Regions from separate parts of the Lactobacillus amylolyticus genome, predicted to be linked through region 2. Evidence: predicted binding sites of a transcription regulator. Region 2 holds the regulator's gene; each other region holds the start of a gene.
What was found. The regulator HrcA, encoded in region 2, represses chaperone genes, less so after heat shock. The targets are predictions, from matches to a motif close to TTAGCACTCNNNNNNNNNGAGTGCTAA.

Region 1 (3,196 bases), 390 kb from region 2:
TCGCCGATTTCTCTGATGACAATTTCAATTTCACGTTGGTCAAAATAATCTCTTGTCAGCACTTGGGAGTTGCCATAGCTTTTACTTACCGGAAAATACTTCTGACTAATAATGCTGCGATCAACGCCCCAGCTCATTGCAAATAATTGCTCACCGATAACACCGAATTCACGCTTCAAAATCTCCGGATCGCTGTGAGCCAATTGATACATATTATTGATGCCAATGCGGCGCAAATGGTTAGCAGTTCTGGTGTTGATGCCCCATACATCTTCTAAGTTAGGGATTTTCCAAATTGTATCCGGAACGTCAATGTAGTGCCAATAATCAATCATTGAGGTCCGATGCTTAGCTGAAATATCCATTGCTAGTTTAGCCAAAAGCGGATTTTCTCCGATTCCGCAAGTAGTATAAAGACCAAGCGTATCATGAATATCTTTTTGAATTTTATAGCCCACATAATACGGATCATCCCCGAATAAACGCCAAGACTTCGTCATATCAATCATGCTCTCGTCGATTGAATAAACATGGATATCGTCTTCTGCGGCGTATTTGCGAAAAATATCCAGTACTTGCATGCTGCGTTTAATGTATAAATTCATGTGCGGTTCAACCAGCATTAATTTATCTTTTCCAGCTTTAAATGCTGCTTTGGGAATATCACGCGCCCGCATAACATTCGAAAGACCATATTTTTTCTTAGCAAGCGGCGAGGCAGCCATAATTAGTCCTGATCCAAAACTAGAATGAGGCTGATGTGACATTACCGCCAGCACTGCTTTCATCGGATTAATCCCCATGCGCAAAGCTTCGCAGCTGGCAAAAAAGGACTTGTTATCAATCATAAAAATTAAACGATGCGGCTCATAGCGATAGTCATACATCAATCTCAGCTCTTTTCTTCAAACACTTGTTCGATAGTTATATTATACGAACAGACGTTTGAAAAAGCAACAAAAAAATAGGAAGCTACTTTACCTCCACAATTGTTACGGAATAGTCTCCAGCTGGCGCTGAAACCGTAACACTGCTGCCGGCCTGCTGCTTCATAATTGCCTGCCCTAATGGCGAATCAAAGGCAGCCTTTCCTTTTGCTAAATCTGCCTCCATCCGACCAACAATTTGATATTCTTCTGTTTCTTCATCATCATCGAATTTCAAAACGACGGTTGAACCCATGTTGACCTTACCATCGTTCTTAGCTTCAATTACTTCAGCGTACTTAAGCTGCTTGCCTAAATAACGCAAGCGACTCTGCAAGTGACCTAAATCACGCTTGGCCTCAGTATATTCAGTATTCTCAGATAAATCACCCATCGATCTGGCCTGTTGCAAAATTTTAATGCGGCGAGGACGATCCTTTTTTAAACGTGCAATTTCATCTTCAATTTCTTTATACCCTTCTGGAGTCATTTTTTGATAATAAACCATCTTTAAATTAGCTCTTTTCTGTTGTCTATGCTTGATTTTAAAAAATTATCCACAAGGTGTAAAGCTTGTTTAATCAACTTTTTTAAATATTTTTAGCACTATACACTTCAGAGTGCTAAATAGTTGAACAATTAATAAAAGCTGCTACAATAAGCAGTGTAAGGAATAAAAAGAAGTTTTGGAATGAAAGGAAGTCTTGAATATGGCAAACGAATTGATGAATCGTCACAACGATATGTTTGATGCAATGAATGATTGGTTTGGTTTTCCAAAGAACCTTTTCGATGATAAAGAAATAAGCGACTTAATGCAAGCCGATGTCGCTGAAAGTGACAAAGATTACGTTGTAAAGATTGACATGCCTGGAATGAATAAATCAGATATCCATTTAAACTACCGTGATGGGATCTTAAGCGTTGATGCTTCAAGAAAATCATTCAAAGATGAAAGTGACAAGAAACGCAATATTATCCACAAAGAAAGAACCGAAGGACATGTTTCTCGTTTATTTAGATTGCCAAATGTAGTTGCAAATCAGATCCATGCAAAGTATGATGATGGTGTATTGACTGTTACTTTGCCGAAGCAAGCTGCTGATAGCAGTGACAGTTCAATTAAAATTGATTAGTTTATAGAATATTTCAAGAAGTCCTTATAAATTAACAATTTACATAATTCTCTAAGGAAAGTGGATTCAGTAAAGTGAGTCCACTTTTCTTTTATGGCTCTTTGTCAAACACCCTAAAGTATAAAGGTAGATAGAAACATGACGATGTTTTTATCTACCTTTTTTCTTATACTTAGATTGAGGTTGAGGTCGACAACAGAATGGAATATTAAATTCGACTGTCAAACGGGCCCATAAATGTTTATTTTCAATCAAACTAGATTAAGGGTGTGGATCTCAGAGATCGTATAATCAAGAAATGGAGCTGAAAATAAATATTTGCCTCAATTGATTTAAAACGGGGTGATTAGGTGAATATTATTGGTATTGATGTTAGTCAAGGTGAAAGTCATGCCACTTTGATAACAAAAGAAGCGGAAGAAATAGCTTTTAAATTTAAGCATAATAAGAGCGGTTTCCAAATATTAAATTCTTATATTAAACCCGGTACAATAATAATATTTGAAACTACAGGTGTTTATTCGGCTCAGCTTACTACTTATTTAAAAAATAAAAAGGTCAAATTTTATGAGCTAAATCCCCTAGAAGCAAAATTAAGAATGGCTTCTTTGAGAAGAAATAAAACTGACAAGAATGATTCATTTAAATTAGCTTTATTGGGTAAAACTCAATTAGCGGAAATAAAGAATCACTGTAATAAACAATCTAATTCGTTGTATGAATCTTTACGGATTTTATCTTTGAGATATAAGCAGTTAATTAAATGTAGAACCAGAATACTTAATTTCCTTCGTTCTAGCTTAGAGCTTACTTTCCCAGAACTAAATCAGATTTTTAAAAATGCTTATGCAGTTTTAGCCCTTCAAGTATTTAGAATGTATTGTCATCCTGACTTTTTGGTAGGATTAACTCTTAAAGAAATGACCACTAGAGTTTACCAATCTGTTAGCAGGCGAATACATAAAGATGTAATTCAAAGTTATTGTGCTCAAGTTTGGTTAGCAGCTAAAGATTCTTATCCTGCTGTTCCAGCAAATTCTTTAGAAATTGAAATTATTTCAGAATATTGCGATGAGATAGAAAGCTACAATAAAGAAATAGCCTATATTCAAAACAAGTTAATCAAGACGGCTG
Region 2 (3,196 bases):
CACTTAATGAGAAAAAAGGCCTCATGACCAACATCGAAGATGTGCCAGACTTAACAATGAATTTTTATCCGAATTATCATAAAACTTTGTTAGAAACGCAGCATCTAAATTTAGAAATCCAAGGAAAGAAGCTTTTCCAGGATTTAAACTTGGTAGTCCAAAATCATTGTGTAGTTTCGCTTGAAGGCAAAAATGGCTCAGGTAAATCAACGTTTTTAAAACTGCTACTGGGACAGGCAAGGGACGTCAGTTATCAAGGCAAGTTTGAGCTTACAAACGGCCTATCGATTTCGTATTTGCCACAGGATTTTACTGAGTATACTGGGGCTTTGAAAGAATTTGCGAATAAGCAAAAAATTTCTTATGAAGAGCTGCTAAATAATCTCAAGAAGATGGGTTTTCCAAGAGAAAGTTTTTCTACCAAGATTGAAGAGATGAGCATGGGTCAGCAAAAGCGTGTTGCGATAGCTAAATCATTAGTTGAACCAGCTGACTTATATTTATGGGATGAACCGGCAAATTATCTTGACGTTTTTAATCAGGATCAATTGATTAAACTGCTTAAGGAAAATAAGCCAGCTATGCTATTGGTTGAACACGACCAGTACTTTATTCAGCAGGTGACAAGACGTCGGATTCATCTTAAAACTTTAACTTATAAAAAAGTCTAAAGAAAATTAGCACTCGTGTTGCAATACTGCTAGTTTTTAGTATAATATAATTTGTTAGCACCTGAGAGATACGAGTGCTAAAAGTGAGGGCGATGTTTATGTTGACCGAGCGTCAAGAATTAATACTAAAAACAATCATTCAGGACTTCACGCGTACTAACGAACCTGTCGGTTCAAAAACCGTGATGACACAGCTACCAATCAAAGTATCAAGTGCCACGATTAGAAACGAAATGGCAGTACTGGAAGCCCAAGACTTAATTGAAAAAACGCACTCTTCCAGCGGCCGGATTCCTTCTAGCGATGGTTATCGTTATTATCTTGATAATTTGGTTGAACCGTTGCAGCTTTCTGAATCAGTTTACAATCAAATAGTTGATCAATTAGATCGACCATTTCATCAAGTCAATGAAATTATGCAGGAAGCAGCAAAAATCCTTTCAGATCTGACCAATTACACTGCTTTTGCAGAAGGACCGGAAAGTTACGATGTAACGATTACGGGCTTTAGAATAGTGCCTCTTTCTAATCGCCAAATTATGGCGATCTTGGTCACCAGCGATGGCAATGTACAAAATCAGATTTATGCTTTACCGCACAATGTTCATGGCGATGAAATTGAAAAAGCAGTCAGAATGATCAATGATCAGCTAGTTGGCAAAAGATTGGAAGAAGTAACGCCAAGCTTGCTGAAGGCTTTGTCTTCAAAGAGCGTTGGTGGTGAGCATGCCGGCGAACTATTATCATTAGTTGAAGATGTGATCAAAGATGCAGCCAGCGAGCAAATGTATGTCGATGGCCGAATTAATCTTTTGAATAATGCTTCTGAAAATGATGTTAAAGATTTGCGTTCGCTATATGAATTAGTTGATCACAATGATCTGATCTCTGAATTATTAAATTGCAGTCCAGAAAAGGACAGCAAATATCCGGTTCAAGTAAGACTGGGTTCAGAACTTCCAAATGAATTGATTAAAAATTATAGTTTGTTGACTGCAGAATACAGCGTTGGTGATCACGGCAAAGGCACAATCGCTTTGCTGGGACCAACCAATATGCCATATTCACAAATGATCGGTTTGCTTGAATACTTTAGAAACGAGCTAGCCAAAAAATTGCTCGATTATTATGGAAAATTTCAATAGACAATAAAGGAGGTTAGCCGTGAGTAAAGAAGAATTTCCAAGTGAAAAGAACTTGGATAAGGATAAAGAAGTTCCTAAAAAAGCTAAGCCTGAAGATAAGAAGAAAAAGGGCGAAGCAAAGAAGGCCTATGATAATGTTAAAAAGCTAGAAGCTGAAATTGCTGCCTTGAAAGAAAAGAATAAGGAACTTGAAGATAAATACCTGCGTAGCGTAGCTGAGATTCAAAATGCTCAAAACCGCTATTCAAAGGAAAGAGCTCAACTTATCAAGTATGAATCACAAAGCTTGGCAAAAGATGTTTTGCCAGCCATGGACAATTTGGAAAGAGCATTAAGCGTAAAAGCTGACGATGATGCTTCTAAGCAACTCCAAAAGGGTGTTCAAATGACTTTGGATTCACTTGTAAAAGCCATGAAATCCCATGGCATCGTTGAGATCGATGCTGAAGGCGTAGAATTTGATCCGACATTGCATCAAGCTGTTCAAACAGTTGTTGCTAAAGATGATGATCAAAAGGGCCATGTTGTTCAGGTTTTACAAAAAGGATATCAATATAAAGACCGTACACTTAGACCAGCAATGGTTGTAGTTGCACAATAGAAGAGAGGGATTTAACTTATGTCAAAAGTTATTGGTATTGACTTAGGTACTACCAACTCAGCAGTTGCAGTACTTGAAGGTAAAGAACCAAAAATTATCACTAATCCAGAAGGTAATCGTACTACTCCTTCTGTAGTTGCATTTAAGAATGGCGATATTCAAGTTGGTGACGTTGCAAAGCGTCAAGCAATTACCAACCCAAACACTATTGTTTCAATTAAGCGTCACATGGGTGAAGCTGATTACAAAGTTAAGGTTGGCGACAAGGAATACACTCCACAAGAAATCTCAGCCTTTATTTTGCAATACATCAAGAAGTTCTCAGAAGACTACTTGGGTGAAAAAGTAACAGACGCTGTTATTACTGTTCCTGCTTACTTTAACGATGCACAACGTCAAGCTACTAAGGATGCTGGTAAGATCGCTGGCTTGAACGTTAAGAGAATTATCAACGAACCAACTGCTTCAGCTTTAGCCTTTGGCCTTAACAAAGACCAAGATGAAAAAGTTTTGGTTTACGACCTTGGTGGTGGTACTTTCGATGTTTCCATCCTTCAATTAGGTGACGGTGTCTTCCAAGTATTGTCAACTAACGGTGATACTCACCTTGGTGGTGATGACTTTGATAAAGCCATCATGGATTGGTTGATCCAAAACTTTAAGGATGAAAATGGCGTTGACTTGTCTAAGGATAAGATGGCAATGCAACGTTTAAAGGATGCCGCAGAAAAGGCTAAGAAGGACTTGTCAGGCGTATCATCAACTCACATTTCTCTTCC
Region 3 (3,196 bases), 660 kb from region 2:
TTCTTAGCTAAATCAAGGTTCTTCTTAGCTTCATCAGCGTGAAGTTCGCTCATTGGAATATTAGTCTTTTCTTCAATCAGCTTGTAGATGTCTTTTTCGCTAACTACTGGAGTTTTAGCCTTGTCAGCAGTCTTCAATTCTTCTTGAAGCTTTTCGATTTCAGTCTTTAATTCTCCAGCTTTCTTGTAGTCTTCAGCCTTAGCAGCTTCGTCTTTCTGAGCTTCTAAAGCGTGAATTCTATTCTTCAAGCTTTCTTCATCATGTGAGTCAACTGTCAAAGCCTTCTTGGCACCAGCTTCATCCATCAAGTCAATGGCTTTGTCTGGTAAGTAGCGTCCTTGAATGTATCTTTCTGATAATTCAACAGCTAACTTAAGAGCATCGTCATTGTATTTTACGTGGTGGAAGCTTTCGTATCTCTTCTTTAAACCTTCCAAGATCTTAATTGCAACATCAGTTGTTGGTTCTGGAACTTGAACAGGTTGGAATCTACGTGCTAAAGCTGGGTCCTTTTCAATTCTTTGGTATTCACTAGTAGTAGTGGCACCGATTAACTTCAAGTCACCGCTTGCAAGAGCTGGCTTCAAAATGTTAGCAGCGTCGCCGTTGTTAGTTTCTGAGTCAGTTGAACCTGCACCAACAATGTTGTGTAATTCGTCGATGAAAAGAACGATATTAGGGTTCTTCTTAGCTTGGTCGATAACTTCCTTTAATTTTTCTTCGAAGCTGCCACGTAAGCTTGAACCAGCAACCATATCATTAATGTTAATAGAAATGATGTGCATGTCCTTCATCTTAGATGGAACATTGCCTTCTGCGATTCTTTCAGCCAAGCCTTCAACAATTGCAGTCTTACCTACACCAGCAGGTCCAATCAATACAGGATTGTTCTTCTTGCGTCTTGATAAAATTTCAATTACTTCATTAATTTGCTCGTCGCGACCAATCACTGGGTCGTACTTGTTGTTCTTAGCTTGTTCAACTAAGTCGATCCCAATTGATTTTTCCTTCTTTTGTTGTGGGGCTTGAACCATTGCTTGTTGACTTGGGTTAGCATTTGAGCTCATGTTGCTGTAGTAAGCACTTAAGCCATTCGGTGTTCTGTTAAAGTCATCATTAAAGAATGAGCGGTTTAATTCGTTAAATAAGTTGTCAAAATCATTGTTAAAGTATGCCATTGCAAACACTCCCTTATATTTATGTCTTTTTATGAAATTAGCGCTTTCGCTTGTTGAGTGCTAACTGGTTACACTTATAAGTATATCAGGTTATCCACAGATTACAAGCAATTTCCAAAAGTTTTCCACAATTACGCTAATTTTATGCTTTTTTGCAAAAAATATGCTCACAAATGCCGGTATATGGCCATTCTTTGGCCACATAAAATGTTAAAGAAATTCTTAAGATCTAAGATTTTTTGCTTGGTTTTTTCGAAAAAGCAATAAAAGTTTTCCACAAAAAATAAAAAGAGAGCCTGAAATTTTATTCAGATTCTCAATCTTTATTTATTGTCTTTTTCTTTGTTTTCTTTCGTCCTGCGGCTAGTGTTCTTGGAATTGGTCTTACCCAATGGACTATTATTTTTCTTCTTATCTAACAAGTATTGTTTAATCGCTGCTACCACCTCTTTATTCTGTGGCAAATCGGAGTGCGTAGCGTCACTGCCAGTAATAGTTATCTCCGTAAATTGCTTTACTTGATTTTGAAAAATATATTTACCCGCGTGGACACTGTTCTCAGGAACGATTCCGTCTGAGTCGTAATTTTCACCACCGAGTAAAGAATAAACGATTAGATTCTTCGGCAAATTCTTGCGGTATTTGATGAGATCCGACAACATCTGCGTTTTGTGACTAACATTGCTTTCACTGAAGATAAATGGTGAGGCCAAGGTCATTAATTTTTTGATCTTAATATCAGACTTGTAGTAAGAATAGTAATGCTCCAGCCAATACGTCCAGATCAGGCCGCCATTGGAGTGACCGAAGGCCTTAAAATTATTGAATTTGTAGGTTTGTGAGACTTGATAAAAGGCTTCATCCAGCCAGGAAGCCTGTTTTTTGATATTGCTGTAGCCATCATGGTTGTTTTGAAAACCAACTACAATAATGGGCTCATTGTCACCGTGATCAATCGAACCAGAAAAATCAAGGCTGCCATTAGTACCAACTTTAATCTTCAATACGCTGTGAGGATGGGGATTGTTTTTGTTCAAAATCGCTATTAAAGAGTCAAAGCGGTTAATGCTGGCACCTGACCCCGGAATCATAATAAGTGGCGATACAAGCGATTTTCTTCTTTGAGCCCGGTCACGGTTAGTAGTCTTCATCCATGAAAAAGCTGGAATTGATAAGGCAAGTATTATCAGAAAAAGGATAACCAACCATTTAACATTTTTTCGATTAAATTTGAGCTTGGTCATATGCCCTCAACTCCTCACTAATTCTACGACCGATAATAACAAACGGAAGCAGCAATAAAATATCCAGAATAAACAGCAAAATAGTAAAGATAAAGGTAGCCCAGTTGCCGTTAGAGCCAAAGAACGAGATTAAAATTCCCGGTGTTCCCTCAAGAACTGGATAAACTGGTGGCATAATTAAATGAAGCGAGATTGCGCCAGCAGCAATTAATTCATTAATCGCTGGAATTAAAATTACTGGTAAAAGATAGAGCGGATTAAGAATAAGCGGAATTCCGATTGCTAATCCATTTTTTGCACCAAATGCGACCGGCAGGAGGTTGAGCTTGGCGATATCTTCAATTTCCTTATTATGGGTGTACAGCAGCAAGATAACCGTCAGAGCCAGTGCAATTGAAGCATCCCCCATCAGACCATAGCTTTGAACCATTGAACTGCCCAAGAATTTATAGGGCACATTAGCGGCACTGCCATGACGCAAAGCATAGTTCAAGTTAACCAGAGCGGCACCCGAATTATTGTCGTGGGCAAGGGATTGAACGGGATAACCGATTCCGCACCACCACAATAGCATTGACAGCATCGTTAGCAAGATGACTACTGCAAGATTGTTAGAGCTGCGCAGGTTGGTAACAATGCTTTTTACAGAGTAGGAATCAAGCAGTCGAATTTTGAAAAAGTACAGAATAAGGCCAAGAACAAGGCCAAACAAGATAGTGACTATTGCCGGTTTAAGCGATTGGCGCGCCCGCTTTTGAATTTCTTCAACATGCT
Region 4 (3,196 bases), 340 kb from region 2:
TCAGTCTTGTTAAGTTGAATGATTTCTTCAGAAGCAGCGGAGCCAACTTTAGTATTGTCATTAGCCAATAAGTAAACATACTTAGAACTTGAACCCATTGATTGACCGTGGCCAATTGGAACATATGGACTTACCTTAATGTTCTTAACGTAAGTATTAAATTTGCTTTGTGACATGGTTAATAAATATTGTGGGTTGTATGGATTTACAAGTTTGTTCAAGTTGTAGCCAACGACGTGACCAGAAGTCAAGTTGATGTGACTTAATAAACTAGTGTATGCCCAGCCATCTGAAACAGTAACCCCTTCTGGAATATGACCTACACGGTTGATATTACCATCACGAGTAGTATCAGTCTTAACGCTTAAGAAGACGGGTTGATATAATCTAGTAGTTAAAGTCATATCATCACTGGTCCAGCTGTGGGTCTTAGTTTCTGCGGTGAAATCTGTTGGACTTAAGTAGTTCAAAGATGCACCATAGTGGCTAACCCAACTGGGTAACTTGTTGGTACCTGTCTTAGCTGTAACCTTATCAGCATCAGCAATACCTTCAGAAGTAGTCTTTCTAACTGTTACAGTTGAAGTTGCTGAACCTGATCCATAAGAATATGTAACTTTGGTAGTACCAGCAGTACCACAATCAATGGTATCTTTTGAAACTGTTACTTCAGTATTGTCAACAACAGTACCAGTGCTATCGGTTGCATAGCTAATTGCGTCTCTAGTATTGAAACTATAATTTGGATTGTTTACCAAAGAAACTGTCTTAGGAACAGAAATCTTGTTTCGAGCAAAGTAACGTTGGTTTACCCAACCTACACGACGACCATCGACATAAATCAACCAATAAGTATACTTGCTGGTTTTAATACTTTGGTTTGATTGAATGTGGTTATAACGGAAATTAATTGCGTCTGCCACTTTGGTAGAAACCTTACCGTTACGAACATTTTTCCACACCGTGTAGTTTTTGCTACCGGCAACCTTGGTCATTAATTGATAACTAGTTACTGTTTGAGCGGCCTTTTTGGTCGTATCTGTTTTTTTGCTAATAGTGGCTTCATCAGTAGAAGCAGCATTTACACCATTGGCAAAACCAAATAAGCCAACGCCAAACAACGCAACTGAACCTACGGCTAAAAATTTCTTATAGTTCAAATTGTTTCCTCCATTACCTAAATACTCAGATAATGCTATTGTAATATAAAAGTGCTGAAATAAAAAATACAAAATCAATACGCTTTGTTTGACAGTCATGTGCATAAGTGATTTAATTAGCACTGTACTTGAAAGAGTGCTAATGATTTTTGAGGAGGCAAATATATGCTTGTACCTACAGTTATTGAGCAAACTGCGCGTGGTGAACGTGCTTATGACATTTACTCACGCCTATTAAAAGACAGAATTATTATGCTTCATGGCGAAATCAATGACCAAATGGCTAATTCAATTATCGCCCAATTATTATTTCTTGACGCACAAGACAATACAAAAGATATTTCACTTTACATCAATTCTCCAGGTGGTGTTATCACTTCTGGTCTTGCAATTATGGATACAATGAACTTTATTAAGTCGGATGTTTCAACAATTGCAATTGGGCTGGCTGCTTCAATGGCTTCAATCCTTTTGACCAGCGGTACTAAAGGCAAGCGTTTTGCTTTACCTAACTCTACTGTTTTGATTCACCAACCATTGGGTGGTGCTCAAGGTCAACAGACTGATATTCAAATCGCAGCTAATGAAATTTTGAAGAGCCGTAAGAAGATCAACAAAATTTTGCACGAAACTACTGGTCAACCTTTGGACAAGATTCAAAAGGATACCGAACGTGACAACTACTTAACTGCTGAAGAAGCTAAGGAATATGGCTTGATCGATGAGATTATGGTCAACAAGAAGAAGAAGTAATAGTTCTGCTAGTTAAAGCAAAAGACGAAGGAAAAATTTCCTTCGTCTTTTTTAGTCTCTTAAATTATCAGCAATTTCATGCAAACGTTTAAAGCGATGGTTAACGCCTGATTTTGAAATTGGGCCATCCGGTACTTGTTCAGCTACCTCTTTTAAGGAAAGTTCTGGATGTGTTAAACGGAATCTAGCCAAATTCTGCAACTTTTCAGGAAGGATATTAATGCCCTTTTTCTCATCGATCAGTTGAATATCTTCTACCTGCTTTGCAGCTGCTGTTGCTGTTTTTTTCAAATTAGCGGTATCGCAATTTACCAATCGATTAACTGAATTGCGCATATCACGCATAATTCTCAAATCTTCAAAAGACAGCATTGCATTCAATGCCCCAACAATATGCAAAAAGTCTCCGATCTTTTCAGCTTCCTTTAAATAAACAATGTAGCCACTGCGCCGCTTGGTTGTCTTTGCATTTAAGTAAAAATACTTATTCATCAGCTTAGCCAGATCTTCGTTATGGTCTTCATAAGTAGAATAAATTTCCAAATGATAACGACTGGTTTCCGGATTGTTTACGCTGCCACCGGCCAAAAAGGCACCTCGCAAATAAGACATTGCTCCTTCATGGGAATTCATAATTCGTTCGGGTACACGGGTAATCAAGCCCTTTTCTGGATCCCAAATCTGCAATGCTCCCAAAATATCGTTTACTTTTTGCTGCAGCCGAACCAGATATTGATTATTCTTCTTTAATTTCATCTTACGGGAAACGATCAATAGCGGCTCAACACCAAAAGCAACTTTAATTAAAGTAAAAACTCTTCTAGCAATGGCTGGATTTTCAGTTGTAATATCTAGACTAAATTGGTGATCGTGAAGATTTAAAACCCCGTTCATTCGCAAAAAAGCAGCTAACTCGGCTTTAGCGTGTTCCGGATGCACCTCCAAAGAAGTTAGCTCTTTTTTCACATCGCTAGCATAACTAGCCATTATCTTCATCCATACGCTTTCTTGACATCGCTTCGAAAGCTAAATTGATAATTTCTTTACCAACCTTATGTCCGTCATGGAAGACCAACCCATGGCGCTGATCAATAAAGTCGTCCGTAATTACTCGGCATTCTTGTTCTCTTAAACCTTTAAAATCATTTCTTACAGGTTCAAGGTATTCATCATAATCTTCTGGGTGGAATTTGCTCATATCGATTTTAGCGCCATTAACCAATGCCGTATTGATATAATGTCCGCCCAAATGCTCATTAATAACGCGTACGTGGTCGGCATCA

Region 1: D0Z64_RS00980 (Hsp20/alpha crystallin family protein) is a predicted target of HrcA. The motif match lies at 1,527-1,553, and genes of this name have one in related genera.
Region 3: D0Z64_RS06815 (ATP-dependent Clp protease ATP-binding subunit) is a predicted target of HrcA. The motif match lies at 1,216-1,242, and genes of this name have one in related genera.
Region 4: clpP (ATP-dependent Clp endopeptidase proteolytic subunit ClpP) is a predicted target of HrcA. The motif match lies at 1,277-1,303, and genes of this name have one in related genera.

What each region holds. Positions count from the first base shown of each region.
Region 1 is NZ_CP031835.1:196,007-199,202, reverse strand. It holds gene D0Z64_RS00990 (Y-family DNA polymerase) at 1-887, opposite strand, end outside; gene greA (transcription elongation factor GreA) at 973-1,434, opposite strand; gene D0Z64_RS00980 (Hsp20/alpha crystallin family protein) at 1,637-2,062, shown strand; gene D0Z64_RS00975 (IS110 family transposase) at 2,413-3,196, shown strand, end outside.
Region 2 is NZ_CP031835.1:584,653-587,848, forward strand. It holds gene abc-f (ribosomal protection-like ABC-F family protein) at 1-671, shown strand, start outside; gene hrcA (heat-inducible transcriptional repressor HrcA) at 770-1,816, shown strand; gene grpE (nucleotide exchange factor GrpE) at 1,836-2,417, shown strand; gene dnaK (molecular chaperone DnaK) at 2,436-3,196, shown strand, end outside.
Region 3 is NZ_CP031835.1:1,325,702-1,328,897, forward strand. It holds gene D0Z64_RS06815 (ATP-dependent Clp protease ATP-binding subunit) at 1-1,178, opposite strand, end outside; gene D0Z64_RS06820 (alpha/beta hydrolase) at 1,502-2,422, opposite strand; gene D0Z64_RS06825 (PTS transporter subunit EIIC) at 2,403-3,196, opposite strand, start outside.
Region 4 is NZ_CP031835.1:922,464-925,659, forward strand. It holds gene D0Z64_RS04720 (GW dipeptide domain-containing protein) at 1-1,160, opposite strand, end outside; gene clpP (ATP-dependent Clp endopeptidase proteolytic subunit ClpP) at 1,326-1,913, shown strand; gene whiA (DNA-binding protein WhiA) at 1,965-2,900, opposite strand; gene D0Z64_RS04735 (gluconeogenesis factor YvcK family protein) at 2,893-3,196, opposite strand, start outside.